DNA from 2 places in the Planomonospora antibiotica genome. Region 2 is predicted to be linked to the other one. Evidence: predicted binding sites of a transcription regulator. Region 2 holds the regulator's gene; the other holds the start of a gene.
The links. Region 2 encodes HrcA, which represses chaperone genes, less so after heat shock. Its sites were predicted from a motif close to TTGGCACTCTCNNNNNGAGAGTGCCAA; they were not measured.

Region 1: groL (chaperonin GroEL) is a predicted target of HrcA. The motif match lies at 3,649-3,675, and genes of this name have one in related genera.

Annotation. Positions count from the first base shown of each region.
Region 1 is NZ_BMQE01000037.1:44,029-59,199, forward strand. It holds gene IEZ06_RS26655 (HelD family protein) at 1-1,818, shown strand, start outside; gene groL (chaperonin GroEL) at 1,910-3,538, opposite strand; gene IEZ06_RS26665 (cold-shock protein) at 3,958-4,158, opposite strand; gene IEZ06_RS26670 (MoaD/ThiS family protein) at 4,506-4,781, opposite strand; gene thrC (threonine synthase) at 4,805-6,070, opposite strand; SAM riboswitch class I at 6,085-6,225, opposite strand; gene IEZ06_RS26680 (RNA polymerase sigma factor) at 6,361-6,918, opposite strand; gene IEZ06_RS26685 (alpha,alpha-trehalose-phosphate synthase (UDP-forming)) at 7,075-8,520, shown strand; gene IEZ06_RS26690 (MFS transporter) at 8,563-9,792, shown strand; gene IEZ06_RS26695 (hypothetical protein) at 9,853-10,482, opposite strand; gene otsB (trehalose-phosphatase) at 10,588-11,358, opposite strand; gene IEZ06_RS26705 (DUF3263 domain-containing protein) at 11,509-11,835, opposite strand; gene IEZ06_RS26710 (SAM hydrolase/SAM-dependent halogenase family protein) at 11,953-12,759, shown strand; gene IEZ06_RS37310 (S8 family serine peptidase) at 13,005-14,177, shown strand; gene IEZ06_RS26720 (hypothetical protein) at 14,545-14,841, shown strand; gene IEZ06_RS26725 (ABC transporter ATP-binding protein) at 14,979-15,171, opposite strand, start outside.
Region 2 is NZ_BMQE01000001.1:26,177-41,347, reverse strand. It holds gene IEZ06_RS00195 (PhoH family protein) at 1-126, opposite strand, end outside; gene IEZ06_RS00190 (histidine triad nucleotide-binding protein) at 254-604, opposite strand; gene IEZ06_RS00185 (SigE family RNA polymerase sigma factor) at 929-1,408, shown strand; gene IEZ06_RS00180 (hypothetical protein) at 1,405-2,067, shown strand; gene IEZ06_RS00175 (16S rRNA (uracil(1498)-N(3))-methyltransferase) at 2,084-2,815, opposite strand; gene dnaJ (molecular chaperone DnaJ) at 2,812-3,957, opposite strand; gene hrcA (heat-inducible transcriptional repressor HrcA) at 3,970-4,983, opposite strand; gene IEZ06_RS00160 (hypothetical protein) at 5,172-5,921, shown strand; gene IEZ06_RS00155 (DUF3097 domain-containing protein) at 5,983-6,798, shown strand; gene IEZ06_RS00150 (DUF4870 domain-containing protein) at 6,824-7,429, shown strand; gene hemW (radical SAM family heme chaperone HemW) at 7,462-8,676, opposite strand; gene IEZ06_RS00140 (glycoside hydrolase family 18 protein) at 8,900-10,177, shown strand; gene lepA (translation elongation factor 4) at 10,304-12,142, opposite strand; gene IEZ06_RS00130 (glycoside hydrolase family 18 protein) at 12,462-13,481, shown strand; gene rpsT (30S ribosomal protein S20) at 13,628-13,900, shown strand; gene holA (DNA polymerase III subunit delta) at 14,040-15,011, opposite strand; gene IEZ06_RS00115 (hypothetical protein) at 15,123-15,171, shown strand, end outside.

The DNA of each region.
Region 1 (15,171 bases), on a different contig from region 2:
TTCGGGCGGCTCGACCGCTCCGTCGCCGACGACCTGCCGGGCACCGTCCACGTCGGGCGCCGGCACGTCCACGACGACCGCAGCCGCCCCCTGGTCGTCGACTGGCGGGCCCCGATCTCCCGGGCGTTCTACCAGGCCAGCCCGTCCGACCCGATGGGCGTCTCGCGCCGCCGCCGGTTCGGCTACCACGGCGGCGAACTCACCGCCTTCGAGGACGAGCGGCTCGACCAGGGGGAGGTGCTCCGGCAGTCGAAGATCCTCACCGAGGAGATCGAGCGGCCCCGCTCCGGCCCGATGCGCGACATCGTCGCGACCATCCAGCCCGACCAGGACGAGATCGTCCGCTCCGAGCTGACCCGGACCGTGTGCGTCCAGGGCGCCCCCGGCACCGGGAAGACCGCCGTCGGCCTGCACCGCGCCGCCTACCTGCTCTTCACCCACCGGGAGAAGCTCGCCCGGTCCGGCGTGATGATCGTCGGACCCAACCGGGCCTTCCTGTCCTACATCTCCTCGGTGCTCCCCGCCCTGGGCGAGGTCAAGGTCGACCAGACCACGGTCGCCGGGATGCTCGGCGATCACGCCGCCCCGGAGGACCCCGCGGTGGCCGCGGTCAAGGGCGACGCCCGGATGGTGCCGGTGCTGCGGCGGGCGCTCTGGGCGCACATCGTCAAACCGGCCGAGGGCCTGCTGTACACCCGGGGGATCAACCGCTACCGGGTGGCCGACCACGAGGTCCGCGAGATCGTCGCCGCCCTGCGCGGCACCACCCGCTACAACCCCGGCCGCGCGACCCTCGCCCAGCGCCTGGCCCACCTGGTGCTGGTCCGGATGGAGCAGCGCGGCGAGTCCCCCGACGACCGGGTGCAGGACGCCGTCGCCCGCTCCAAGCCGGTCAAGCAGCTGGTGGAGCAGGTCTGGCCCAAGCTCACCCCCCAGCAGGTCCTGCACCGGTTGCTGAGCGACCCCGCGTTCCTGGCCGCCTCGGCCAGGGACGACCTCACCCCGGACGAGCAGGCCGCGCTGCTGTGGACCAGGCCGCCCAAGTCGTTCCGCTCGGCGAAGTGGTCGGCGGCCGACAGCGCGCTGCTGGACGAGCTCGGGGACATGATGGAGCGCACCCCGTCCCTCGGCCACCTGGTCGTGGACGAGGCCCAGGACCTGTCGGCGATGCAGCTGCGCGCCCTGGGGCGGCGGTGCCGTACGGGGTCGGCCACCGTCCTGGGCGACCTCGCCCAGGGCACCACTCCGTGGTCGGCGCGCTCCTGGACCGAGGTCCTGCACCACCTCGGCTTCCCGCCGGGCGACGGGGAGGACGGCGGCGGGGGCGCGGTGACCGAGCTGACCCTGGGCTTCCGCGTGCCCCGCGAGGTCCTGGACTACGCCGCCCGCCTGCTGCCCTCCGTCGCCCCCGGCCTGGCCGCGCCCCGGTCGCTCCGTCCCGGCGCGGGCTCCCTGTCCGTACGGCCCGCGCCCGACCCGGCCGCGTCCCTGGCGGAGGCCGCCGCGCAGGCGCTCTCCCGGGAGGGCTCGATCGGCGTCATCGTCGCCGACGCCCGGGTCTCCGCCGCCTCCGAGGCGCTGTCCGGGTTCGACCACCGCGTGCTGGCGCCCGACTCCGTCGAGGAGCACCGCCTCCTGGTCGTCCCCGCGAGCCTGGCCAAGGGCCTGGAGTACGACCACGTCATCGTGGTCGAGCCGGCCGACATCGTGGAGGCCGAACCCCGGGGCCTGGCCAGGCTGTACGTGGTGCTGACCCGCGCGGTCACGTCCCTGACTGTGCTGCACGCCAGGGACCTCCCGCCCCAGCTGACCGGCTGACCCGGCCGCGCGGAGGGGACCGCGCGGAAGCCGGGAAAAGGAAAGGGCCGGTCCCGTGCGGGACCGGCCTCTTCTTCGAGCAGGCGCCGGACTAGAAGTCCATGTCGCCGCCGCCCGGCATGCCGCCGGCCGGAGCGGGGTTCTTCTCGGGCTTCTCGGCGATGACGGCCTCGGTGGTGAGGAACAGCGCCGCGATGGACGCCGCGTTCTGCAGAGCGGAACGGGTCACCTTGGCCGGGTCGATGATGCCCGACTCGAACATGTTGACGTAGTCGCCGGTGGCGGCGTTCAGGCCCTCACCCGGGGTGAGGTTGCGCACCTTCTCCACCACGACGCCGCCCTCGAGGCCGGCGTTGACGGCGATCTGCTTCAGCGGCTCCTCGAGCGCCTTGCGGACGATCGCGGCGCCGGTGGCCTCGTCACCGAGCAGCTCGAGCTTGTCGAACGCCTTGGCGCCGGCCTGCAGCAGGGCCACGCCACCGCCGGGGACGATGCCCTCCTCGACGGCCGCCTTGGCGTTGCGCACGGCGTCCTCGATGCGGTGCTTGCGCTCCTTGAGCTCGACCTCGGTCGCCGCGCCGGCCTTGATGACGGCGACGCCGCCGGCCAGCTTGGCGAGACGCTCCTGGAGCTTCTCGCGGTCGTAGTCGGAGTCGGTGTTCTCGATCTCGGCGCGGATCTGGTTGACCCGGCCGGCGATCTGCTCGGCGTCACCGGCACCGTCGACGATGGTGGTCTCGTCCTTGGTGATGATGACCTGGCGGGCGCGGCCGAGCTGCTCCAGCGCGGTGGACTCGAGCTTGAGACCGAGGTCCTCGCTGATGACCTGGGCGCCGGTCAGGACGCCGATGTCGCCCAGCATCGCCTTGCGGCGGTCGCCGAAGCCCGGGGCCTTGACGGCGACCGAGCGGAACAGGCCGCGGATCTTGTTGACGACCAGGGTGGCCAGGGCCTCGCCCTCGACGTCCTCGGCGATGATCAGCAGCGGCTTGCCGGCCTGCACGACCTTGTCGAGGACCGGGAGCAGGTCCTTGTTGGCGGACACCTTGGAGTTGACGACGAGGATGTACGGGTCGTCGAGGACGGCCTCCATACGCTCCGGGTCGGTCACGAAGTAGGGCGAGATGTAACCCTTGTCGAAGCGCATGCCCTCGGTGAGCTCGAGCTCCAGGCCGAAGGTGTTGCTCTCCTCGACGGTGATGACGCCTTCCTTGCCGACCTTGTCCATCGCCTCGGCGATCATCTCGCCGATCTGCGGGTCGCCCGCGGAGATGGAGGCCGTGGAGGCGATCTGCGCCTTCGTCTCCACGTCCTTGGCCAGCTTGGAGAGCTCCTCGCTGACGCGCTCGACGGCGGCCTCGATGCCCTTCTTCAGGGCCATCGGGTTGGCGCCGGCGGCGACGTTGCGCAGGCCCTCGCGGACCAGCGCCTGGGCGAGCACGGTGGCGGTGGTGGTGCCGTCACCCGCGACGTCGTCGGTCTTCTTGGCGACTTCCTTGACGAGCTCGGCCCCGATCTTCTCCCACGGGTCCTCGAGCTCGATCTCCTTGGCGATGGAGACACCGTCGTTGGTGATCGTGGGGGCGCCCCACTTCTTCTCCAGAACGACGTTACGGCCCTTGGGGCCGAGGGTCACCTTCACGGCGTCCGCGAGCTGGTTCATACCACGCTCGAGACCGCGCCGGGCGTCCTCGTCAAACGCGATCATCTTGGCTGCCATACGGCTAGACCTCCCAAACACAGGGTGGCGTGCACCGGATCGAGCCGACGCCCGCGACGGCATGTGGACCCGCGACTCCGTTCGGCGGGTCCCATCGTCTCGATCCAGGGTTGGCACTCTCGAACAGAGAGTGCCAACGAACTGTTTAGCACTCTACCCTGCCGAGTGCAAGCTACGCCCTCCTGAGCTGGGCTCCGCCCAGAGCGAAGGCGCCGGATCGGGGCGAAGCCGGGCGGACGACCCCCTCTCCGCCACGGGAACCTCCCGCCGCACGGCGCGCCGGCAGGCACCGGGTGCGGGAACGCGAAGGCCCGGCCCTCCGGGCGTCCGGTGGGCCGGGCCGACACGTGGGGGATCCGCGCGGACCGCACTGCCGCGGGGGTCCCGGCCGTCTCCGGCGCATCCGCCGGCCGACCGCCTCAGACGGTCCGGACGGCCTCCGCCTGCGGCCCCTTCTGCCCCTGGGTGATCTCGAACTCGACCCGCTGGCCTTGCTCGAGCGCACGATAGCCGTCCATCAGGATCGCGGAGTAATGGACGAAAACATCCTTACCACCGTCTACCGCGATGAAGCCGTAGCCCTTGTCCGCGTTGAACCATTTGACGGTGCCCTGCGCCACTTCCGACTCCTCTTACCGGCCCTGAAGACCACGCCCATTCCACTCGCGAAGCCTTCGATCTCCGCGGCGAAGACCTCGTCCGCATCGATCGTTCTCGACCATACCTGTGGGACACCGTAGGGCAACAGAGTCAATCCACTAATCATCCGTTTACCGGCGCCTTTGGCAGGAGAACAAGCTTTTGCCCTCGCGCCGTTTGGTTCAATATTGCATTATTTCCTCGCGTCCCGGTTATGAACGGACGCTACAAAGCACGACACCCGTACGCGGCCGGAGCGGCGTACGGGTGTCGCGGGGGTGGCGGAGGCCCCGGGAGCTCCCGGAGCGGCCTGGACGGCCCGAGGGGATCAGCCCCCGGCGACCGCCGGGATGATGGAGATCTGGACCCCGGACGGCGTGGCGGTCTCGAGGTTGTCCGCGAAACGGACGTCCTCTTCTCCCACGTAAACGTTGACAAAACGCCGGATCTTGCCCGTTTCATCGAGAATCCGGGCGCCGATGCCGGGGAAGTCCGCGTCGAGCTTCTCCAGAACCTCCCGCAGGGTCGCACCCTCTCCGCCCACCTCGGCGGCGCCATTGGTGTACGTGCGAAGAATCGTCGGAATCCGCACAGAAACGCTCATAGTCCAGTACCTTTCAGGAGTTCTCAGGCGAGGGCGGCACGGAATGCGTCAAGCGACGGCCGGATGACCGCGGTGGGCCGGGCGTGGTCGGCCACCGCGTCGAGGGTCTTGAGCCCCTCCCCGGTGTTGAGGACGACCGTCTCGGCGTCGGGGTCGAGCCTGCCCTCGGCGACCAGCTTGCGGAGCACGCCGACGGTGACGCCGCCCGCGGTCTCGGCGAAGATGCCCTCGGTCCGGGCCAGCAGCCTGATCGCGTCGACGATCTCGGCGTCCGTGACGTCCTCCACCGCGCCGCCGGTGCGCCGGGCGATGTCCAGGACGTACGGGCCGTCGGCCGGGTTGCCGATCGCCAGCGACTTGGCGATGGTGTCCGGCTTGACCGGGCGGATCACGTCGTGGCCGGCCTTGTAGGCCGCCGAGACGGGCGAGCACCCCTCGGCCTGCGCGGCGAAGATCTTGTACGGCCGGTCCTCGACGAGCCCGAGGGCGACCAGCTCCTTGAACCCCTTGTCGATCTTCGTCAGCTGGGAGCCGGAGGCCACCGGGACGACGATCTGGTCGGGGAGCCGCCAGCCGAGCTGCTCGGCGATCTCGTAGGCCAGCGTCTTGGAGCCCTCCGCGTAGTACGGGCGGAGGTTGACGTTGACGAAGCCCCACCGGTCGCCCAGCTCGTCGCCGATGAGCTCCGAGCAGAAGCGGTTCACGTCGTCGTAGCTGCCGTCGATGGCCACCAGGCGCCCGCCGTACACCGAGGCCATGACGATCTTGGCCTGCTCCAGGTCGGAGGGGATGAACACGCAGGCGTCCAGTCCGGCGCGCGCGGCGGCCGCGGTGACCGCGCCCGCGAGGTTGCCGGTGGAGGAGCAGGACAGGGTGTGGAAGCCGAAGTTGCGGGCCGCCTCGACCGCGATGGCCACCACGCGGTCCTTGAAGGAGTGCGTGGGGTTGCCCGAGTCGTCCTTCACGTGCAGGGAGCGCAGGCCCAGCTCGCGGGCGAGGTTGTCGGCCTTGACCAGCTTGGTCCAGCCGGGGGCCATGTTGCGCTTGGAGGCCACGTCCGCCGGGACGGGGAGCAGCGCGCGGTAGCGCCAGATGTTCGCCGGCCCCGCGGCGATCTGCTCGCGGGTGACCCGGGGGAACTCGTAGGCGATCTCGAGGGGGCCGAAACACTCGGTACAGGCGAAGTCCGGGCCGAGCGGGGAGCGCGCCCCGCATTCGCGGCAGGAGAGCGCGACGGCCGGACCGAAGTCAAGGGAGGTGGTGGTGGTTTCAGTGCTTGCGAGCGCCATGAAGCGAGGCCTTTCCCTCATCTTCGTCTGCGACCACCTTGGTCACAGACCGGAATTGGCACCTGTCCCGGCCGACCTCGTCAGATCACGAGTCTTGAACCGGGAGGGTTGCCGGGGCTTCGCAGGGCCGGTCCCTCCACCCCTCTGGATGAGCAATATTCAGTTGTCGAACCTGATGAGCAGGTTGCAAGCACTCTACCCCGGCCGCTCACCGCTTCGACCATCCATCTCACTTTCCGAGACGGGATGTGTCGACCGGCGGACACCCGGAGCGGGTGCACCGGGCCGGGTCAGAAGCCGTAGGCGTCGCCCAGCGCGTTCTGGACGTACTTGCGCGCCTGGTGGATGCGGGACTTGGCGGTGCCCAGCGGGATGCCGAGCTGCTCGGCCACCTCGTTGTAGTCGAGCTGGCAGATGTCGCGCAACACCAGCGCCTGGGCCAGATCGGGCTTCTCGGCCTCCAGTGACTCCATCACGTCGAGCAGGTCCAGCCGGGAGCCGGCGATCACGCTCACCCGGGCCACGTCGGGCTTCTGCAGCGGCAGCTCGTCGGAGCTCTGCTCGGCCGCCCGGCGCTTCAGCGAGCGGTAGGTCGTCCGGGCGCAGTTGGCCGTCACGATGTGCAGCCAGGTGGTGAACCGGGCCCGGCCCTCGAAGCGGCCGATGTTGCGGGCCACCGCCAGCAGGGTGTCCTGGCACGCCTCCTCGGCGTCCTGCCGGTAGGGCAGGATCCGCCCGCAGTGCCGCAGCACGTCGGGCTCGATCCGCTTGAGCAGCTCGCCCAGCGCGCGGTGGTCGCCCTGGGCGGCCGCGCGGGCCAGTGCCTCGGTCGTCTCGTCCAGCGCCATCCCGAGCCCCCATCAGCGATCACGGTCGCTGGACATCCTACGGGCGGGGGCAATGTTTGGTTAACCTCTGGGGCAAGCGTGCCCCGGGGCGGGGCGACAGGCCGCCGTCCGCAGTAGGCAGGAGACAAGGGGCATGTCCTAGACGAGGAAGAACAGATGAACACGATCCTGGTGGCGTCCAATCGTGGTCCCGTCTCGTTCACCGTTTCGGAGGACGGCTCCCTGTGCATGCGCAGGGGCGGCGGCGGGCTGGTGTCCGGCCTGTCCGAGGTGGCCAAGGAGCTGGACATGCTCTGGGTCTGCGCCGCGCTCTCCGACGGCGACCGCGGCGCCGTACGGCTGGCGCCCGGCGGCCGCATCGACCAGGCCGGCTACGACACCGGCGCGCTGCGCATGCTGGACATCCCGCCGGCGACGTTCCACCGGGCCTACAACGCGGTGGCCAACTCCACCCTCTGGTTCGTCCACCACCTGCTCTACGACACCGCCAACACCCCGCACTTCGACGCGCGCTTCCGCCGGGAATGGGAGTCCTACCAGTCCTACAACGCCGCGTTCGCCGTGGCGCTGGCCGAGGAGGCCGCGCACGGCGCGCAGGTGCTGGTCCAGGACTACCACCTCAGCCTGACCCCGGCGATGCTCCGGGTCGACCGGCCCGACCTGCGCATCGCGCACTTCTCGCACACCCCGTGGGCCCCTCCCGAGTACTTCGCCCTGCTCCCCGACGACGTCGCCGTCGAGCTGCTGGAGGGCGTCCTGGGCGCCGACCACGCCGGCTTCCTGACCACGCGCTGGGCGGGTGCGTTCATGGACTGCTGCGAGGCGGTCCTCGGCGCCGGGGTCGACCGCGCCGGTCACACCGTCTCCCACGCCGGCCGTACCACCCGGATCGGCGTGCACCCGCTGGGCGTGGACGGCGAGGCGCTGTGGGCCAGGGCGGGCGAGCCCGACGTCGAGTCGCACATGGCGGCCCTGCGCGACCAGGTCGGCGACCGGAAGCTGATCGTCAGGATCGACCGGACCGAGCTGTCCAAGAACATCGTCCGGGGGCTGGCCGCCTACCGCGAGTTCCTGGCCGCCCATCCGGAGTGGCACGGCCGCGTCGTGCACCTGGCCTTCGCCTACCCGTCCCGGCACGACCTGCCCGAGTACCGCGAGTACACCGCGGCGGTGCAGCGCTGCGCCAAGGAGATCGAGGACGAGTACGCCACCGAGGACTGGGACCCGCTCATCCTCAACGTGAACGACGACTACCCGCGCTCCCTGGCCGCCTACCGGCTGGCCGACGTGTTCCTGGTCAACCCCATCCGCGACGGCATGAACCTGGTGGCCAAGGAGGGCCCCATCCTCTCCCCCGCCGGTGCGCTGGTCCTGTCCCGGGAGGCGGGCGCGGCGGTCGAGCTGGGCCCGGACGCCCTGGTGATCAACCCCTACGACGTCTCTGCCACGGCCGAGGCCCTGCACCGGGGCCTGGTGATGCCCGAGGAGGAGCGCAGGCGGCGGGGCGCCCGGCTGGCCGCCGCGGCCGCCGCGCTCCCCCCGCACCTGTGGTTCGCCGAGCAGCTGGCGGCCCTCGGCTGGTCACCCGATCAGGTGAGGTAGTTTCGGTGGGCAAATCGCCTTCCGTCCACTGGGGGAACATCGGTGACCGCGATCACGTCCGTCCGATTGGTCCGTGACCGCGCCACCTGGCTCATCTACCTCCAGCTCGGCGTCTTCGCCACCTACCTGTACGGCCTCAGCGCGGTCCTGCCGCTGCTCCGCCTCGACCTGGAGATCACCCAGGCCGTCGCCGGGCTGCACGGCACCGCGATGGCGGCGGGCGCCGTCCTGACCGGGCTCGCGCTGCCCCGGCTGACCCGCGCGATCGGCCGCCCGGCCGTCGCCTGGACCGGCCTGGCCGGGATGAACGCCGGCGTGCTGCTGGTGCTGTTCGGCGGCGTCCTGCCGGTCACCCTCCTCGGGTACGCCGTCGCCGGCGGGATGGCCTCGATCATGCTCTACTCGGGCATGGCCGTGCTCAGCGACCACCACGGCCCGGCGGGTCCCGCGGCGATCAGCGAGGCCAACGCGGTGTGCGTGACCGTCGGCATCGCGGTGCCGTTCCTGGTCAGCCTCGCCGCGCAGAGCGCGCTCGGCTGGCGGGCCGCGCTGCTGGCCACCCCGGTCGCGAGCGCCCTGCTCGTCCTGGCCATGGGCCGCGTCCGGATCCCCGGGGCCGGACGCGCCGGGACCGCCGGAGCCGGTGCGGTCCCGGCGGGCGGAGAACGGTCCGGCGCGCGCGACCGCGCCGAGGCCGCCGGGGACGGTGCGGCCCCGGCGGCCGGGGAGCGGTTCGGCGCGCGGTTCTACCTGGCCGGCGCGGTGCTGTTCTGCTGCGTCGCGATGGAGTTCTGCTTCAACCTGTGGGCGGCGAAGCTGGTCTCCGACCAGACGGGGCTGTCGGCGGCGGTGGCGGCGACCGCGCTGACCGCGTTCACCGCCGGCATGGCCGCCGGTCGCTGGGGCGGCGCCTGGCTGGCCCTGCGGATCGCGCCGACCCCCCTGTTCGTCGGCGCGCTCGCGCTCACCGGCGCGGGCTGGGCGATCTTCTGGGTGAGCGGGGACCCCGTCGTGTCCTACCTGGGCCTGGTCCTGTCCGGGATCGGCGTCTCGCTGCACTTCCCACTGGCGCTCTCGCGCGTGCTCGCCGCCTCCGGCGGCCTCCTGGACCGGGCCTCGGCCGTGGCCTCGGTCTTCTCCGGCCTGGCCATCGGCGCGGGACCGTTCGTACTGGGCGCGCTGGCCGACGGGTTCGGCGCCCAGCGCGCCTTCCTCATGGTCCCCGTGCTGATCGGCCTGGCCGTCGGCGGGATCCTGGCCGGCGGGCGGTAGACGGCGCGGGGCCGGCAGGCGGCCGAGGGGCGGACAGGGCCGCGCCCCGGTCCCGGCCGGTCAGCTCCAGGTGGCGTTCTTCAGCACGTTCGACAGGCCGGGGGTGTTCCACACGTCCACCACCAGGATCTTCGAGGTGGGCAGGAACCACTCCCGCTGGGCGAAGGTCGCCGTCTGCCGCCCGCCCTGGTGCGTCACGCACCGGCCGAACCAGGAGACGTACTTCGCCTTGTGCCCGCGCCCGACCCGGCGCAGGCCGGCCGCGGTGGGCTTGCCGATCACCTGGCCGGTCTTGGCGCTGAAGGGACAGGACTGCACGTCGCTCGCCGGGTAGAAGGGCTGCTCGCCGGTGTAGGCGCCGAAGCCCTCGCGACCGTACTTGATCGCCTCCGGGCCGAGCACCCAGAAGCCCTTGCAGCCGGGGGCGAAGTAGGCGGGCCGGTCGCACCGGCCCGTCTGCACCAGCATCCAGTCGCCCTGGCGGTGCACCTGCCAGCCGGAGGGGACCCGCAGCCTCATCCCCCGGAAGGAGACGGTCCGGGTGCCCGCCGCCCCCGACGTCTCCGCGGCGGTCGCCGTACCCGAGGCCCCCGCGGCCCCCGAGGTCTCCGCGGCGGCCGAGGCGGTGACCGGGGCGGCGAGCACGGTGACGCCGGCCAGCGCGGCGAGGACGAAAGATCGCTTTCTCATGCCGGCAAGCTATCGGCCGCCACTTGCCGCCGACTTGACGGCCGGTTGTACCCGCCCCGGGCCGCGGCTCGTCGTGCCCCGGATCACCGCCGGTCGTGCCCCGGGTCACCGCCGGCGCGCGGCGATCGCGTCGCTGATCGAGCCGAGCAGCTCGACGACCCCGGCGGGCCCGTCCACCACGATGTCGGCCTCCACGCTGAGTTCGGCCGACCCGCTGAACACCGTCACGCCGGGCAGCCCGCAGGTCCGTACGGCCTCGAAGGCCGCCAGGTCGCCCAGGTCGTCCCCGGCGAACAGCACCGAGCGCGCCGAGCGCTCCCGCAGGAAGTCGCCCAGCGCCACCCCCTTGTCCGTCCCCGGCGGCCGGAGCTCCAGCACGAACTTGCCCGGCTCGACCGCCAGGCCCGTCTCCGCGGCCAGCTCCGCGACCGGCCCGGCCAGCGCGTCGAACGCGGCCTGCGGCGACGCGGTCCGCCGGGTGTGCACGGCCACCGCCCGCCCCTTGTCCTCGATCCCGACCCCGGCGATCCCGGCGACCAGCGTGGGCAGCTCGGCTCTGACCGTGATCAGGCCGGGATGGGGCGGCGGGCTGGACAGCTCGCCGCCCTCCCAGCGTTCGAGGCCGTAGTGGCCGAGCACGACCAGGCCGGGCACTGCGGCCAGGGAGCCGTACTCGACGGCCGTGGCCGCCGGGCGGCCCGTGATGACGACCAGGGAGCCGACCAGCCCGCCGAGCCTGGCCAGCGCCTCCGGACCGGCCGGGTGGATCCTGGCCGCCTCCGGGTCGGGCACGATCGGTGCGAGCGTGCCGTCGAAGTCGAGGCCGACCACCGCTCCGGCGGGGTCGGCCACGATCGCCTCCAGTGCTTCGATCATGCTTCGCCACCCGTCCTGTCGAAGATCATGCTTCGCCACCCGTCCTGTCGAAGATCATGCTTCGGTGCCCGTCCTGTCGGATCCCCTGCCTGCCGGGGAGCTCCCGGAAGACGCCCGCACCGGCGGGCCCGCCGGTGCCGTACCCGCGGATCAGGGGCGCAAGCCCAGCCTCCGGGCGGCACGGTCGCGCCTGCGGCTCTCGCGGAGCCGGCGCAGGCGCTTGACCAGCATCGGGTCGTGGGCGAGGGCCTCGGGTCTGTCGATGAGCTCGCTGAGCAGCTGGTAGTAGCGGGTGGCGGACAGGTCGAAGGCCTCGCGGATGGCCTGCTCCTTGGCGCCCGCGTAACGCCACCACTGGCGTTCGAAGGCGAGCAGCTCCCGCTCCCTCTCGGTGAGGGCCCGCGCGGCCGGGTTCCGGGCGGCGCCCTGAGCGGCGTCCTGGGCAGCACTGTCACCGGGAATCGGCGCAGTGTCCATTGGTGTCCTCCTCGGTCGGGCGCACGATGACCGCACCGCGCGCACGCGGCCCGATGCCAGGATAGTCGGGAATTTCCGGCTGTTCATGGCAGATGGTCAGACGTACAGTCACCTGATGTGACCTCTGTCATCACCCTCCTCACCGACTACGGGACGGAAGACGGCTACGTCGCCATGTGCCACGGCGTCATCGCCGGGATCGCGCCGGGCATCCGCATCATCGACGTGTGCCACCTCGTGCCCTCCGGCGACGTACGGCGCGGCGCGGCGATCCTGGCACAGACGGTTCCCTATCTCCCCCCGGGCATACATGTCGCCGTCATCGACCCCGGCGTCGGCGGCTCCCGCCGGGCCGTGGCGGTGGAGGCCGGCGACCACGTCTTCCTCGGCCCCGACAACGGGGTGCTCTCCTGGGCGGTCCACGCCGCCGGCGGCGCGCGGACGGCCCACCAGCTCGCCCGCGCGGAGTTCTTCCTGGAACGGGTCTCGCCGACGTTCCAGGGACGCGACGTCTTCGCCCCCGTGGCCGCCCACCTGGCGACCGGCCGCACCCCGGCCGAGCTCGGGCCGGAGGTCCCGCCGGACAGGCTGGTCTCCCTGCCCGCCCCGGCCTCCCTGCTCCGGGAGGACGCCGTGGAGGGCGAGGTGCTGTCGGTGGACCGCTACGGGAACGTCCAGCTCTCCATCAGCGCGGGCGATCTGGGCTCCCTGGGCGTCCGGGCGGGGAGCGTCCTGGCGGTCCGGCTCGGCAGGCGGCAGATCGCGGTGCCGTTCCGCGAGACGTTCGCCGCGGTCCCCCCGGGCGACCTGGTCGCCTTCACCGACTCGGCCGGGCTGGTCGCACTGGCGGTGCACTCCGGCGACGCCTCTCAGCGCCTCGGCCTGCCGCCGGGAGCCCACGTGAGACTCGCACCGGCCTCCTGAACCCAGGTGATCCGCGCCGGCCTCCTGAACCCAGATGAGGCCGGTGCCGGCCCGCTGAGCCCGGCACCGGCCCCCGCACGGCCATATCCCGCATACAGGGCATGGTGCGCTACGGATGATGCTGGAGTGATTAAAGGTAATAACCATCCGTATTGTCTCGTTTACTGAAAGCACCGGACCGACCCGGTGATCACGTGTCAGAATCCCCTCTGACGTCTTCTCCCCTCCCCCTTGACGAGGTCGCCGTGTCCTCTGCACGCGCGCTCAGTGCCGCTCTGGCCGTGACCGTCCTCACCGCGTCCGCCTGGCCCGCCGACTCCGCCGGCGGCTCCCCGGACCACCCGGGGCGACGGGAGCCGCAGTGGGCGCTGACCGCGCTGGACGCGCGGGAGGCCTGGCGGACCACCCGCGGCGCGGGGGTGACCGTCGCGGTGCTGGACACGGGGGTCGACGCCGCCCACCCCGACCTCGCGGGCGCGGTCGTCGAAGGCCCCGACCTGACGGGCACGGCGCGCAGGAGTTCGCTGTGGGGGCGCCACGGCACCGCCATGGCCAGCGTCATCGCCGGCCGCGGGCACGGCGGCGGCCGCTCCCCGGGCGTCACGGGGATCGCCCCCGCCGCGAAGGTCCTGTCCGTCCGGGTCGCGCTGGAGAACGACGACCCCCGGCGCGGCCGGGACCGCGAGCGGGGCCGGGACGCGCTGGCCCGGGGCATCCGCTACGCCGCCGACCGCGGCGCCCGGGTGATCAGCATGTCCCTGGGCGGCGGCGGAGGGTCGTGGAAGGGGTCCGCGGCCGAGGAGCGGGCGGTGCGGTACGCCCTGGGCAGGGGCGCGGTGCTGGTGGCCTCCTCCGGCAACGACGGCGCGGGCCCGAACCGGCGCAACTTCCCCGCCGCCTACCCGGGAGTGATCGCGGTGGGCGCGGTGGACGAGAGGATGCGCGTGACGTCCTTCTCCAACCGGCAGGACTACCTGTCCGTGGTCGCGCCGGGCAGCGGGATCCTCACCGCCGACGGGCCGGACTCCTACGTGGTCGGGGACGGCACGAGCTCGGCCGCCGCCCTGGTCGCCGGGGTGGCGGCGCTGGTCAGGGCGGCCTTCCCCGAACTGGGTCCGGCCGAGGTCCGCCGGGCCGTCGAGCGCGGCACCGTCCATGCCCCGGCGGGCGGGCACGACCCGGCCTACGGCCACGGCGTGGTCAACGCGGCCCGGGCGCTGGAGGAGGCGGCCGGGATCCGCCGCCGGCCGCTCCGGGCCTCCGCCCCGCGGTGGACCCCGCCCGGCCCGCTCGTCGACGCGGTGCTCTCCCGCCGGGCCGTCTGCGTCCTGCTGGTCCTGTTCGTCCTCGCCCTGACCGCCCACCGGCTGACCCGGCGCCGCCGCGGCGGCGCCTCCGGCCTCCCCGGCCCCCGATGAGCCCACCCGGTCCCCGATGAGCCCACCCGGTCCCCGGTGAGCCCGCCCGGCCCACGACCCGCCTGAACCTCCGCCACACCCCCGGTCACCGCGACCGGCCGCACCCGGTCGCCGGCCGTGTCCCGGCCCCCGCCGGGCCCGCCGTACAGCGGACACTCCCCCGACGGTCAAGATCCGAGCCGTTTCCGACCCCGACCATGGCCGGCTCGGTAACGGCTCGGCCATCATCGCCATCGCCCTTCGGGGTTCCGCTCCTGCGGCGGCGACCCGGTCCCCATACTGCTAAGCGCCAGTTCGGCATCACATCGGCCCAGCACGACCGCATCCCGCGTGCCCGGCCCGGAAAATCTTCGGGGGAAGAACAACCATGATCCGTCGCATTCTCGCGGCCACCGCCATCGCCGGCATCGCCGTCGCCGGCACGGCCACCCTGGCCTCCGCGAACGTCTTCGACAGCCCCAACCCGCTCGAGCGCATCCTGAGCGAGAACGGTCCGCTCAGCTCGCTCCTGGGGGGCGGCGGCGGCCTCGGCGACCTCCTGGGCCGCGGCGAAGGGGCCCCGCACGGGGCTCCGCACGAGCAGTACCCGGGCGGCGGCCCGGACGGCGGCTACCCCGGTGACGGTCCGTACGGCGAGTACCGCGGCGACGGCCCGCAGGGCTAGTACCCGGTGGACCGCCCGCACGGCCGGTCCACCGGCGACATCAGGTGGTCCGCGCACCCCGGCGGCGCTTCCGCGCCCGCCGCCGGGGGCGGGAGCGCCCACCGCGCTCCCCTGACCCTGCGGGTCGGCCCCGCGGGTCAGTAGGGCCGGGGCACCGGGTAGAGCTCGGGGAAATGGCAGGCGCTCTCATGCGAGGCGCCGGGCCGTACCTGGAGCGGCGGCTCCTGCTGGGCGCAGACGTCCTGCGCCTTCCAGCACCGGGTGCGGAACCGGCAGCCCGACGGCGGGTCCGCCGGGGAGGGCGGGTCCCCCTGCAGGATGATCCGCTCG
Region 2 (15,171 bases):
CTCGTCGCTCGAGCCCAGGATGCTGAGCATCGAGTGGTCGTCCGGGATCACCACCTTCGCCTGAACCCGGCTCGGACCCTTGGAGCGTGGAGATGGTGTTCTGCTGGAATCGTTTGACTCGGACATGGGCGGGCCTAGCGGCCTGTTCGCCTCCAGACGTCGACGGCGGATGTGCGGGAGTGCCCCGTGGGGCACCCTCTCCGTCATCGTATCCGCGATGGGGGCGATCACGCCTTCCCGTTTCGTCCCGTCCCTATCCGGGCGGCCAGGTCAGATCCCGGCCGCCGAGCACGTGCCCGTGCACGTGGAAGACGGTCTGGCCGGCTCCGGGCCCGGTGTTGAAGACCAGCCGGTAGCCCGAGTCCGCGACGCCCTCCTGCTCGGCGACCGCGTGCGCGGCCCTGAGCACGTCGTCGGCCAGCCCGTGGTCGGCGGCGGCCAGGGCCGCCGCGGTCGGATGGTGGTCCTTGGGGATCACCAGGACGTGGGTCGGCGCCTGCGGGTTGACGTCCCGGAAGGCCAGCGTGCGCTCGGTCTCGTGGACGATCTCCGCCGGGATCCTCCCGGCGACGATCCCGCAGAACAGGCAGTCGGCTTCACTCACCATGACGGCACCCTATCGCCGCCCCCGCCCCGTACCGCCCATGCGCCGTCCTCCCGCACCCCGGGGCTCGGCAATGATCCCCCGGCGGTCCCGGCGGCCGGGAAAGATCCACCTGAACGGGGCGGGTGTGCGAAACTTGCGGCGGAAGACATCTGCGAGCCGCCCCCCGAGGCCGCCTGGCGAGGACACGACAGGGTCATGCCCCCTAATGAACCGGAAGAGCGTAAACCCCCTGGGAAGGCCGAGCGTCCCACTGATGTGACCACCGAGACCCTCGTGGCCGACAGGTCGCTCGGGGCGGTGCCCGTCGGGTGGGATGCCGACATGGCCGTTACCGCGCTCTACAGCGCGCACTACCGGTCCCTTGTGCGTCTCGCTGTACTGCTCGTCCGCGACATGGCAACCGCGGAGGAGGTCGTGCAGGACGCGTTCGTCGCCATTCATGGTGCCTGGCGCAGGCTGCGCGATACCGACAAGGCACTGGCCTACCTGCGTCAGTCGGTCGTCAACCGATCACGTTCGGTGCTCCGGCACCGGGCGGTCGTCGAGAAGTACGCGCCCAAGGGCCTGCCCGACGCGCCGAGCGCCGAGAACGGCGCGATCGGCGAGCTGGAGCGGTCAGCCGTCATCGAGGCGCTGCGCGGGCTGCCCGCACGCCAGCGGGAGGCGCTCGTCCTGCGCTACTACGGAGACCTGTCCGAAGCGCAGATCGCCGACGCGATGGGCATCAGCAAAGGCGCGGTCAAGAGTCACACGGCTCGCGGCATGGCCGCCCTACGAACCTCACTGGAGCAACTGTCATGACCGACTCCCCCGACGAGTACGGCGAGCTGCTCCGCCGTGCCCTCAGCGCGGAGGCGGACTCGGTCGTTCCCTCCCCCGACGGGCTGGAGATCATCCGCGCTCGCATCGAACGACGCGGGCTCCGGCGGCTGACCTGGTGGCGTGCCGGAGCCTCGGTCGCGGGGGCCGTGCTCGTCGCGGCCTCCGTCGTCATGGTGGTCCCCGGCCTGCGCGAGCAGATGGCGCAGATCACCTTCTCCGGAGACGTCAAGCCCGTCACTCCGGCCCACACCGACCTGTCCGGGACCTCCCGGCCGCTGCCTCCGAAGAACGGGCAGGTCCCGCCCGCCGTCACCAGGTCCGGCGCGCCGCCCCCGCCCGCCCCCGAAGAGAGCAGGCGGACGACTCCGAGCCCGCCTCCGCAGCCGCGTCCGGACCCGACGCGGGAGCCCGCTCCCACTCCCACGCCCACCTGCCCGACGGCGACCGCGGAGGCCGCCCCGGTGGAGCCTCCGGCGGAGTGCGAGGAGACGGCGACGCCGGTCCCGACGCCTTCGGAGTCGGCGACGCCCTCGCAGAGCCCCTGTCCCGCCGACGGCTGCCAGCAGGTGGAGGACCCCCCGCCGCCGGAGCCGCCGCTCCCGTCGGAGCAGGTCACGCCGACCCCGATCGGGGGCTAGACCGGGCGGGCCGGGGTCACCAGCGGCCGGTGCGCGACTGGAGCACCGCCGCGGCGGCGACCCCGGCGGTCGAGGTCCGCAGGACCGTCGGCCCGAGCAGCGCCGTCGCGGCTCCCGCCGCCCGGAAGGCGGAGAGCTCCTCGTCGGCGATCCCGCCCTCGGGTCCGACCACCACGACGATGTCGCCGTCGCCCGGCACCTCCAGCGCCGAGAGCGGCGAGTCGGCCTCCTCGTGCAGCACGATCCCCAGCGCCGCGGCCGACAGCAGCGCGGCCACCTCGGCCGTGCCCGCCGGCGCGGCCACCTCCGGCAGCCGGAACCGGCGTGACTGCTTGCCCGCCTCCCGCGCGGTGGAGCGCCACCGCGCCAGCGACTTGGCCTCCCGCTCGCCCTTCCACCGGGTGACGCAGCGCAGCGCGGCCCAGGGCACGATGACGTCGACCCCGGCCTCCGTCATCATCTCCACGGCCAGCTCGCCGCGCTCGCCCTTGGGCAGTCCCTGGACCACGACCAGGCGCGGCCGGGGCTCGGGCACCTCGTAGCGGCGCAGCACCTCCACCCGCAGCGAGTCCTTGCCCGGGGCCAGGACCACGCACTCGGCCACGGCGCCCGCCCCGTCGGTCAGGTCGAGCCGCTCGCCCTCCCGCAGCCGCCGTACGGCCGCGGCGTGGCGCCCCTCCGGCCCGCCGAACGTGAACTCGGACAGGACCAGGTCCGCCGGGTCCGCCAGGAAGACGGGGGCGGTCATCGGCCGTTGAACGCGTCCCGCAGGCGCGAGAAGAAGCCCTGCTGGCCGGGGGCGAACTTGCCGGGGGGCCGCTCCTCGCCGCGGAGCCTGGCCAGCTCCTTCAGGAGCTCCTCCTGAGCCGCGTCCAGGCGGGTGGGGGTCTCGACGTTGACGTGGATGAGCAGGTCGCCGCGGCCGGTCTCGTTGAGGCGCTGGACGCCTCTGCCGTACAGGGAGATGGTCTGCCCGGACTGGGTGCCGGGCCGGACGTCGATCTCCTCGGCGCCGTCGAGGGTCTCCACGGTCAGGATCGTGCCGAGCGCGGCGGCGGCCATCGGAATCTGCACGGTGCAGTGCAGGTCGTCGCCGCGCCGTTCGAAGATCTCGTGCGGGCGCTCGACGATCTCCAGGAACAGGTCGCCGGGAGGACCGCCGCCGGGGCCGATCTCGCCTTCGCCGGCGAGCTGGATGTGGGTGCCGTCCTCCACCCCGGCCGGGATGCGGACCTTGATGGTGCGCCGGGTGCGGACCCTGCCGTCGCCGGAGCACTCCTGGCAGGGGTGGCGGATGATCGAGCCGAACCCGCCGCACTGGGGGCAGGGGCGGGAGGTCATGACCTGGCCCAGGAAGGAGCGGGTGACCTGGGACACCTCGCCCCGGCCGTTGCACATGTCGCAGGTGTCGGGGTGGGTGCCGGCCGCGGCCCCGGAGCCGGTGCAGACCTCGCAGAGCACGGCGGTGTCGACGGTCAGCTCGCGGGTGGTGCCGAAGGCGGACTCGCGCAGGTCGAGCTCGACCCGGATGGTGGCGTTGCGCCCCCGGCGGGCCCGGGACCGGGGGCCGCGCCCGCCGCCCCCGGCGGCCGTGCCGAAGAAGGCGTCCATGATGTCGCTGAACGGGAAGCCCGCACCGAACCCGCCGGCCCCCGCACCGCCGCCGGCTCCGCCGAACGGGTCGCCGCCCAGGTCGTACATCTGCCGCTTGCCCGGGTCTGACAGCACCTCGTAGGCCTGGGTGATCTCCTTGAACCGCTCCTGGGTCGCGGGATCGGGGTTCACGTCAGGGTGCAGCTCACGGGCCAGCCGGCGGTAGGCCTTCTTGATCTCTTCCGCACTGGCGTCACGGCGCACCCCGAGGGTGCCGTAGTAGTCACTCTTAGCCACTTAGTCGACCTCTTAGGATGCAGCCAGGATCTGGCTGACGTAGCGTGCCACCGCGCGCACCGCGCCCATCGTGACCGGGTAGTCCATTCGTGTCGGCCCCAGCACACCGAGCCGGGCCAGTTGCTTGTCCCCCGAACCGTATCCGGCGGCGACGATCGACGTCCCCTGCAGTCCGGTGTAGGGGTTCTCCGAACCGATCCGCACGGTCAGTGTGGACGGGTCGGAGGTCTCGCCGAGCAGGCGCATGAGCACGACCTGCTCCTCCAGCGCCTCCAGCACGTCGCGCAGGCCGACGGTGAAATCGGCCCCCGCGAGGTTGGCGGCCCCCGCAAAGACGATCTTCTCCTCCTGGCGCTCCACCAGGGACTCCAGGAGCACCGACAGGACCGTGGCGGCCAGCGGCCGGTCCTCGGCCGGCAGCCGCTCGGGCAGGTCGGCGACCTTGTCCGGGACGCTGGTCAGCCCGCAGCCGTCCAGGCAGGCGTTGAGCACGGCGCGCAGGTGGGCGACGCGGCCCTCGTCCACCACGTCGGGCAGTTCGACCACGCGCTGCTCCACCCGGCCGGTGTTGGTGATGAGCACGAACATCAGGCGGCGCTCGCTCAGCGGGACCAGTTCGACGTGCCGGACCGTGGAGCTGGTCAGCGACGGGTACTGCACCACGGCGACCTGCCGGGTGAGCTGCGCCAGCAGCCGCACGGTGCGCGTCACGACGTCGTCGATGTCCACCGCGCCCGCCAGGAACGTCTCGATGGCCCGGCGCTCGGCCCCCGACAGCGGCTTGACCTGGGAGAGCCGGTCGACGAACAGCCGGTAGCCCTTGTCGGTGGGCACCCGCCCGGCGCTGGTGTGCGGCTGGGCGATGTAGCCCTGCTCCTCCAGCACCGCCATGTCGTTGCGGATCGTCGCGGGCGACACCCCCAGGTTGTGCCGCTCGACCAGAGCCTTGGAGCCCACCGGTTCGTTGGTGGACACGAAGTCCTCGACGATGGCGCGAAGCACCGCGAGCTTGCGGTCATCGACCAACGTGCTCACCTCCCTGCCTGCACCCTGTGCGCCCGAACGGAGAACACCGGATCTGGCACTCGGTGTTCCCGAGTGCCAGTGTACGGCTCCCGCCCGCGGGGTGGGATGACGCGGCCCGCAACCGGGGTCCGCACGGTCGTCAAGTCAACTGCTATTCGGATACAAGCGACAACCTCCACACTTGCCTTATGTCACACGATTTCGGCAACCCCTCCGGTGGCTTCGCCTCCCCCTCCGGCACCCCCCGGCACCCCGCCCAGCAGCCGGCGCAGCACCCCTCCGCCCAGCCGTACGGCGGCGCCCCCTCCTACGGCTACGCCCCGCCCGGCTACGGCGCCCCGCAGGGACCGCCGCCGAAGGTGAAGGCGGGCCCGAGCATCGGCTGGATCGTGGGCGCCTGGCTGCTCGCGGTGGTCTCCGTGATCGCGGGCATCGCGATATCCGTCGGTGGCGTCCTCAGCTTCGCCAACGGCGCCGCGCCCCCGGCCTCCTACGGCCCCGGCGAGGTCTTCACCGTCGAGCTGGACCCGGCCGAGAGCCCCGCCCTCTACGTCTCCGCGGCCCAGGGGACCAAGTTCCAGTGCGGTTTCCAGGAGGGGACCCAGGGCCGGCTGGAGAACTCGCTCGTGCAGACGACCGTCACCGGCAGCGACGGGATCCCCTGGGAGCTGGCCTTCCGGATCGGCGTCGACCGGGCGGGCGAGTACAAGCTCGGCTGCTCCGTCGAGGACGGGGGCCAGGCCCGCTTCGGCGTGGGCCGCGAGCTGGCCGCCGACGCCCTCGTGGGCGGCGTCGTGGCCCTGTTCCTGATCCCGGGCCTCGGCGTCCTGCTCGCCATCGTCGTGACCATCGTGGTGCTGGTGAAGCGGAGCCGCGCCCGCAAGCTCGCCACCGCCCCGGCCCCCGGGTGGGGACCGACCGGCCCCTACCGCGGGTGATCGCGGCCCCGCCCCGTCCGCTGCTAGCGTCCCATGCGTCGACACGGACGCAGGAGGGGCGATGTACGAGCGCGACGTGCTGGCGGGCGACTGGCGGCGGCCGGGCAGGGGGACGATCCCCCAGGTCCCGGCGGAGCCCGACCTGGTCGTGGAGGACGCCGAGGGCGGCTTCTGCGGTGCGGTGGTCGCCTGCGACAAGGAGGCCGTCACCCTGGAGGACCGGTTCGGGCGGCGGCGGGTGTTCCCGCTGGAGCCCGCCGCGTTCCTGCTGGAGGGCCGGGTCGTCACCCTGGTGCGGCCCGCCTCCGCCCCGAAGGCCCCCCGGCGCAGCGCCTCCGGCTCCATCGCGGTGGAGGGGCTGCGCGCCCGCGTCGCCCGGGAGAGCCGGATCTACGTCGAGGGCGTGCACGACGCCGCGCTCGTCGAGCGGGTCTGGGGCCACGACCTGCGGGTGGAGGGCGTGGTCGTGGAGTACCTCGAGGGCGTCGACCACCTGCCCGCGATCGTCGAGGAGTTCCGGCCCGGCCCGGGCCGCCGGCTGGGCGTGCTCGTCGACCACCTGGTCGCCGGGTCGAAGGAGAGCCGGATCGCCGAGCGGATCACCTCCCCGCACGTGCTGGTCGTCGGCCACCCCTTCGTGGACGTCTGGCAGGCGGTCAAGCCGTCGGTGCTCGGCATCCCCGCCTGGCCCTCCGTGCCCCGCGGCCGGCCGTGGAAGGAGGGCGTCGTCGCCGCCCTGGGCTGGGACCTGGAACCCGGTGACGCCTGGCGCCGGATCCTCGGGGCGGTCGCGACATATGCTGACCTCGAGCCGGAGCTGCTCGGCCCGGTCGAGGAGCTGATCGACTTCGTGACGGCCCCCGACGAGGCCGGCTGATCCCGAAGACCCACCAGGAGGGTCCATGAGCGAGAACCCCGGGGAGCCCCGGCAGGGGTCCGAAGGAGACGACCCGGCGCGGCCCGGCCGGGGACACGGCCCCTACGATCCGTACGGCCAGGCGGCACCCGGCCCCTACGACCCGTACGGCCAGGCGGCACCCGGCCCCTACGACCCGTACGGCCAGGCGGCGCCCGGCCCCTACGGCGCTCACGACCCCTACGCCCGGCCCGCGCCCGGCTTCCCCGAACCGTACGGGCCCTACGACCCGTACGGCCGCCACGGCCGGTACGGGTCGTACGGCCCGCGTCCCGGCACCGACGACACCACCCTGGCCATGGTCTCCCACCTGCTGGGCCTGCTCACCGGGTTCCTCGGTCCCCTGGTGATGTACCTGGTCAAGCGGGACGAGTCCCCCTACGTGCGGGACCAGGCCGCCGAGGCGCTGAACTTCCAGCTCACGCTGATGATCGCCTACGTCGTCGCCTCGGTGCTGATGTTCGTCTTCATCGGCTTCCTGCTGCTGCCCCTGATCTGGATCGGGTCGGTCGTCTTCATGGTCCTCGCCGCCGTGGCGGCCAACCGCGGGGAGAGCTACCGCTATCCGATGTCCGTCCGCTTCGTCAGCTGACGGACGGCCCGCGCATCAGCCGGCCGGGCGGATCAGCTGACCAGGTCGCGCACCAGGGCGTCGGCCAGCAGGCGGCCGCGGAGCGTCAGCACCGCGCGGCCCCGCTTGAACGGCTCGGTCTCCAGCAGGCCGCCGCCCAGCGCCCTGGCCACCACGACGGGGCGGTCGATCTCCGCCAGCGGGAAGCCGTCGGCCAGCCGCAGCTCCAGCATCAGCCGCTCCACCGCGCGGTCCTGCGGTGCCAGCACCTCCCGCGCGTGCGCGGGTGAGGCCCCCGCGGCCAGGCGCCCGGCGTAGGCCGCCGGGTGCTTGACGTTCCACCACCGCGTGCCGCCGACATGGCTGTGCGCGCCGGGGCCGACGCCCCACCAGTCGCCGCCGGTCCAGTAGAGCAGGTTGTGGCGGCAGCGCGCCTGCGGCGAGGTCGCCCAGTTCGACACCTCGTACCAGCCGAAGCCCGCCCCGGTGAGCATCTCCTCGGCGATGAGGTAGCGGTCCGCGGCCACGTCGTCGTCGGGCATCGGCAGCTCCCCGCGCCGGATCCGGGCGGCGAGCCGGGTGCCCTCCTCCACGATCAGCGAGTACGCCGACACGTGGTCGGGCCCGGCCTCGATCGCCGCGGCCAGCGAGGCCCGCCAGTCGTCGTCGCTCTCCCCCGGCGTGCTGTAGATCAGGTCCAGGTTGACGTGCTCGAACCCCTCCGCCCTGGCCTCCCGTACGGCCTGCACCGCCCGGCCGGGCGTGTGCCGGCGGTCCAGCACCGCGAGCACGTGCTCGCGGGCGCTCTGCATGCCGAAGCTCATCCGGGTGAACCCGCCGCGCCGCAGCTCGGCCAGGTAGGCCGGGCCGACGGACTCGGGGTTGGCCTCGGTGGTCACCTCGGCGCCCGGGGCCAGGCCGAACTCCTCGTCGATCGCGCCGAGGATCCGCACCAGGTCGCGGGCGGGCAGCAGGGTGGGGGTGCCGCCGCCGAAGAACACGGTCTCGACCCTCGGGCCGGCGCCTCCCAGGATCGCGCGGGCCCGCCGCACCTCCTCGATCGCGGTGCCGGCGTAGTCCGCGTGCGAGGCGCCGGGACCGAGTTCGGACGCCGTGTAGGTGTTGAAGTCGCAGTAACCGCACCGGGTCACGCAGAAGGGCACGTGGACGTAGAAGCCGAAGGGCCGCGTGCCGAGACCGGCGAGCGCGCTGTCGGGCAGCTCTCCGGAGGCCGGTACGGGATCGCCGTCGGGAAGTGTGGATGGCACCTCCCAAGTCTGCCGTCCCCGCCGTGGTGCCCGGGACGGCGGCGGGACGGCCGGCCGCACGCCTCCCGGGGCGGCGGGCGCCGGCGCGACCGGAGCGGGAGGGCGCACCGCTGTGCAGCAATTCGGCGGCAGGCCGTTGACGCGTAGATCGGCCGCGCCTACGATCCGGGAAAACTTAAAGGAAAGTTTCCTATAAGTTCTCCCCCCGAACGTTGGAGAATCCGTGAAGAGATTCCTCCGGCCGATGGTCGCGGCGGTCATCGCCACCGGCCTCGCCGCCGCAGTCACCCCCGCCGCCGCCCACGCCGAGGCGCAGACCGGCCACGGCGAGCGCTTCAAGCGGGTCGGCTACTTCATCCAGTGGGGCGTCTACGGCCGCCAGTTCTTCGTCAAGGACGTCGACACCAGCGGCGCCGCCGCCAAGCTGACCCACCTCAACTACGCCTTCGGCAACGTCAGCGAGGAAGGCTCCTGCGTCTCGGCCGACCCCTGGGCCGACTGGCAGATGCCGATGGACGACGCGCACAGCGTGGACGGCGTCGGCGACACCGCCGACCAGGTGCTCAAGGGCAACCTGAACCAGATCAAGGAGCTCAAGGCCAAGCACCCGGGCCTCAAGGCGCTGATCTCGCTCGGCGGGTGGAGCGGCTCGAAGTACTTCTCCGACGCCGTCCTCACCCCCGAGGGCCGCAGCAGGCTGGCCGCCTCCTGCATCGACCTCTGGCTCAAGGGCGACCTGACCGGCATGCCGGCCGGGAGCGGCGCCGGCGTCTTCGACGGCATCGACCTCGACTGGGAGTGGCCCGGCTCCGAGGGCAACGAGGGCAACGTGATCCGGCCCGAGGACCGGCGGAACTTCACGCTGTTCCTCGCCGAGCTCCGCCGCCAGATGAACGAGTACGACCCGAAGAGCGAGATCACCGCCTACCTCCCCGCCTCGGCGGCGAAGATCGACGCGGGCTTCGACGTCCGGGAGGTCTTCAGGAACCTGACCTTCGGCAACATCCAGGGCTACGACCTGCAGGGCTCGTGGGAGAAGGTCACCGGTCACAACGGCAACCTGTTCACCGACCGGCGCGACCCGCACGAGTTCACCTACAGCGTCGACCAGACCGTCCGCGACTACCTGTCGCGCGGCGCCCCCGCCAGGAAGATCGTGGTCGGCGTGCCCGCCTACGGCCAGGGCTGGACGGGCGTCAAGGGCGGCAGGAACGGCCTGTACGGCACCAGCACCGGCCCCGCGCAGGGCAAGTGGGCCGCCGGCACCGACGACTACAAGGAGCTGGTGAACAGGCCCGGCAAGCGCCACCGCGACCTGCGCACCGGCGCCATGTGGCTCTACGACGGCAACGAGTTCTGGTCCTACGACGACCCGGCGGTCGTGACCCAGAAGGCGCTCTACATCCGCCTGAAGGGCCTCGGCGGCTCCATGATGTGGTCGCTCGACCAGGACGACGCCAAGGGTTCGCTGTCCTCGGCCCTGTACAGGGTCCTGCGCTGACGGCTCCGGCGGGCCCCGCCCACGAACGCGGGGGCCCGCCGGGGATCGGCCGCGGCGTGAACGGCCGCGGGAGAAGAGGGCGGGGGCGGGCACCGGCCGGTGCCCGCCCCCGGCTCCCCCGCGGGGCTACTTCTTGGGCTTGTCGGTGGAGGACTCGGTGGACAGCGCGGCGACGAAAGCCTCCTGGGGGACCTCCACCCGGCCGACCATCTTCATCCGCTTCTTGCCCTCCTTCTGCTTCTCCAGCAGCTTGCGCTTACGGGAGATGTCGCCGCCGTAGCACTTGGCGAGGACGTCCTTGCGGATGGCGCGGATGTTCTCACGGGCGATGACCCGGGCGCCGATGGCGGCCTGGATCGGCACCTCGAACTGCTGCCGCGGGATCAGCTCGCGGAGCTTCTTGGCCATCTCGACGCCGTAGCCGTACGCCTTGTCCTTGTGCACGATGGCACTGAAGGCGTCGACGGCCTCGCCCTGCAGCAGGATGTCGACCTTGACCAGCTCCGACTCCTGCTCGCCGGAGGGCTCGTAGTCGAGCGAGGCGTAACCGCGCGTGCGGGACTTGAGCTGGTCGAAGAAGTCGAAGATGATCTCGCCGAGCGGCATGGTGTAGCGGATCTCGACACGGTCCTCCGACAGGTAGTCCATGCCCTGCAGGTTGCCGCGCCGGTTCTGGCAGAGCTCCATGATCGCGCCGATGAACTCCGAGGGGACCAGCACGGTCGACTTCACCATCGGCTCGAAGACCTTGTCCACCTTGCCGGTGGGGAACTCCGACGGGTTGGTGACGACGACCTCCTTGCCGTCCTCCATGATCACCCGGTAGACCACGTTCGGCGCGGTGGAGATGAGCGAGAGGTTGAACTCCCGCTCCAGTCGCTCGCGGACGATCTCCATGTGGAGCAGGCCGAGGAAGCCGCAGCGGAAGCCGAAGCCCAGCGCCGCCGACGTCTCGGGCTCGTAGACCAGGGCGGCGTCGTTGAGCTGGAGCTTGTCGAGGGCCTCGCGCAGCTCCGGGTAGTCGTCGCCGTCGACCGGGTAGAGGCCGGAGAAGACCATCGGCTTGGGGTGCTCGTAGCCGCCGAGCGCCTCTGCGGCGGGCCGCGTCACGGAGGTCACGGTGTCGCCCACGCGCGACTGGCGGACGTCCTTCACGCCGGTGATCAGATAGCCCACCTCGCCGACGCCGAGACCGTGGTCGGCGATCTTCGGCTCCGGCGAGATGACGCCGATCTCCAGCGTCTCGTGGGTCGCGGCGGTGGACATCATCAGGATGCGCTCGCGCTTGCCCAGGTGGCCGTCCATCACCCGGACGTAGGTGATGACGCCGCGGTAGGTGTCGTAGACCGAGTCGAAGATCAGCGCACGGGCGGGCGCCTCGGCCGCGCCGACCGGGGCCGGGACCCGCTCGACCACGTGGTCCAGGAGCTCGCGGACGCCGACGCCGGTCTTGCCGGAGACCTTCAGCACGTCCTCCGGCTCGCAGCCGATGAGGTGCGCGATCTCCGCGGCGTACTTCTCCGGCTGGGCCGCGGGCAGGTCGATCTTGTTGAGCACCGGGATGATCGTCATGTCGGCGTTCATGGCCAGGTAGAGGTTGGCCAGCGTCTGCGCCTCGATCCCCTGCGCCGCGTCGACCAGCAGGATCGCGCCCTCGCACGCCTGCAGCGACCGGGAGACCTCGTAGGTGAAGTCCACGTGCCCCGGGGTGTCGATCATGTTGAGGACGTGGTCGGTCCCGCCGACCTTCCACGGCAGCCGGACCGCCTGGGACTTGATGGTGATGCCGCGCTCGCGCTCGATGTCCATCCGGTCGAGGTACTGGGCGCGCATGGAACGGTCGTCGACCACGCCGGTGATCTGCAGCATGCGGTCGGCAAGCGTCGACTTGCCGTGGTCGATGTGCGCGATGATGCAGAAGTTGCGGATCACCGCGGGATCGGTCTGGCCAGGCTGATTACGCACCGGTGTCCGTTTCGACGGGATTGATGTGGATCAAGGGGCTGGCAAATCCAGCTATCTTCCCAGCAAGTTTAGCGAGAAGGGCGATGACTTCACGCCGCCGGGCGAGCCGCTCCGCCGCCACGCTTCCCTCACCACCCGCCACGCCGCCCGTCCCGGCGCCGCCGTACCGCTCATCGCCGGTGCCCGCCGTACCGCCCACCCGGCGCTCGCCGTACCACTCACCCCGGCGCCGCCGTACCGCTCATCGCGGGCGCTCGTCCCACGCTGCCGCCGCCTCCCGCGCGTTGACGGAACGGGCGGGTCAGGGTGCCATGTCCGGATGACGAAATTCCGGTTGGCGAAAAAGATCACGGTACGGCGCTGCCTGCGCGTGTTCGCCGCGGTGACGGCCGCCCTCCTGGTGCTTCCCTCCATGGTCGCGGCCTTCTTCTGGATCCAGTTCGCCGGCACGCCCGCCTCCTGGGCGCGGAGCACCGGCCACGACGCCCTCTGGCTGGGACACGCCTGGGTGGACGGCCGCAGGACCGAGGCCGATGTGAAGGCCCTGGCCGTACGGCTGCGCGGCACCGGGATCCGGGACGTCTACGTCCACGCCGGCCCGTTCGACTTCAACGGGGGGCTTCCGCCCGCGAAGTATCCCAACGCGCGGGATCTCCTGAAATGGTGGCGGGCCGAACTGCCGGACGTCCGCGTCTCCGCCTGGCTCGGGCAGAAGGTCAACGGCGGAAGGCTCGACCTGGGGGACCCGGCCGTCCGGCGGCGTGTGCTCGACGGCGCGCGGGACGTCATGGCCGCCGGGTTCGACGGCGTGCACTACAACTTCGAGCCGATCACCAGCGGCGACGCGGACTTCCTCGACCTGCTGGACAGGACCCGCCCCCTCGTCGGCGACGGCGTCCTTTCCACCTCGACCCCGCAGATCGAGCCCCTTCTCGGTCTCCGCCCGGCCTCCCGCGCCGTCATCGGCCACGACAAGTACTGGCTGCGGGACTACTTCGGCGAGGTCGCGGCCCGCACCGACCAGGTGGCGATCATGACCTACGACTCCTACCTGCCGCTCGGCTCGCTCTACGGCGGCTACGTCGTGCAGCAGGGCGAGATCGCCCTGGAGCTGGTGCCCGAGGGCAAGACCCTGCTGCTGGGCGCACCCGCCTACCACGACCACGGCTTCCCCTGGGGCGACGCGGCCGAGAGCGTCGCCGCGGCGGCCGAGGGCGCGCGGCTGGCGCTGACCCACCACGGAAGGCAGCGGGAGAGGTTCGGGCTGGCGCTCTACGTGGACTTCGCCGCCACGGACGAGGACTGGGCCGAATACACCGGTTCCTGGTACCGGCCCTGAGATCGGCACGGTAAGCTGTACATGCATCCTTCTGCCCCGGCCGTCGATTTGAGCGACCACCTGGGCAGTTGGTAGCCTGTTCAACTGCGTGTGGCGCGCCCTCTCTGCCCGCGCGCCCCATCCGACGACATCACCGAGGCTTCTTCGTGGCGAACATCAAGTCCCAGATCAAGCGCAACCGGCAGAACGAGAAGGCCCGGCTGCGTAACAAGGCTGTCAAGTCGTCCCTCAAGACGGCGATCCGCAAGTTCCGCGAGGCCGCCGAGCAGGGCAACGTCGACGAGGCCATCGCGCTCCAGCGCGCCGCCTCCCGTCAGCTGGACAAGGCCGCCAGCAAGGGCGTCATCCACAAGAACCAGGCCGCCAACCGCAAGTCGGCGATCGCCCAGCGCGCCGCCGCCCTGACGACCGCCAAGTAGTCCCGGTTCTTCACCGAAGCGCCGTGCCCCGTTCCGGGGTGCGGCGCTTCGGCGTTCCACGGCCCCGCTCTCCGTCCCGGAGGCCGGACCCTCGGGACGGCGCTCGCACGGGGCCCGGCCGCTTCGCGCAGCACGGCCGTCAGCGGCCGTCGCGGCTGGCCACGATGGTCTGGACGGCCCGCTCCAGCGCGTAGGCCGGATCCGCGCCGCCGCCCTTGACCTGCTCGTCCGCTGCGGCGACCGCCTGGAGCGCACGCGCGATGCCGTCGGGCCCCCAGCCGTTCAGCTGCTCCTGGACCCGGCCGACCTGCCAGGGCGGCATGCCGAGGTGGGCGGCGAGCTGCCCGCCCCGCAGGTTGCGCGGGGCTCCGCCCACCTTGGCCAGCGAGCGCAGCCCTCTGGCGAGTGCGCTCACCAGCAGCACCGGCGCCGTCCCCGTGGCCAGGGCCCACCGCACCTGCTCGAGCGCGTCACCCAGTCTGCCCGCGATGGCGGAGTCGGCCACGGTGAACCCGCTGACCTCCGCCCGGCCCCGGTGGTAGCGGGCCACGGCGGCCTCGTCGACGGCCTTGCCCGGAGTGTCGAAGGCGAGCTGGCTGCAGGCCGCCGCGAGCTCCCGCAGGTCGTTGCCGACCGCGTCGAGCAGGGCTCCGGCCGCGTCTCCGCTGACGGTCCGCCCCGCACGCTTCAGTTCGGCCTTCACGAAGGCCAGCCGTTCGGCGGGCTTGGTCAGCTTGCTGACGGTGACCACCCGGGCTCCGGCCTTCTTCACCCCGTCGACCAGGGCTTTGCCCTTCACCCCTCCGGGATGGACGAGGACCAGCACGGCGTCGTCAGAGGGGTCCGCGGCGTAGGAGACGACCTCGGAGACGACGTCCTTCGTCAGATCCTGCGCCGAGCGGATGACCACCACGGAGCGGTCACCGAACAACGACGGCGAGGTCAAGCGGGTCACCTCGCCCGATTCCACCTTTCCGCCCGTCAGATCGACGACGTCCGCGCCGGGTTCCCCCGCCCGGACCGCCGCGATCACCTCGCCCACCGCGCGATCTGCCAGCAGTTCCTCGTCGCCGGTCACCAGGGTCACGGGTGCTGGATCGGTTGCCGCCATGCCGAGCAGCATGCCACGTGACGGCGACCGAATCGCAATCAGCAAGCCATTCGCAATCGGAGTGCAGGCGCTCCGGGGCACTATCAGAAGAGGACAGAGGAGGTGAAAACCATGATGACGTCCACCATTCGCCGTCACACCTGCCCGCGCTGCGGAACGG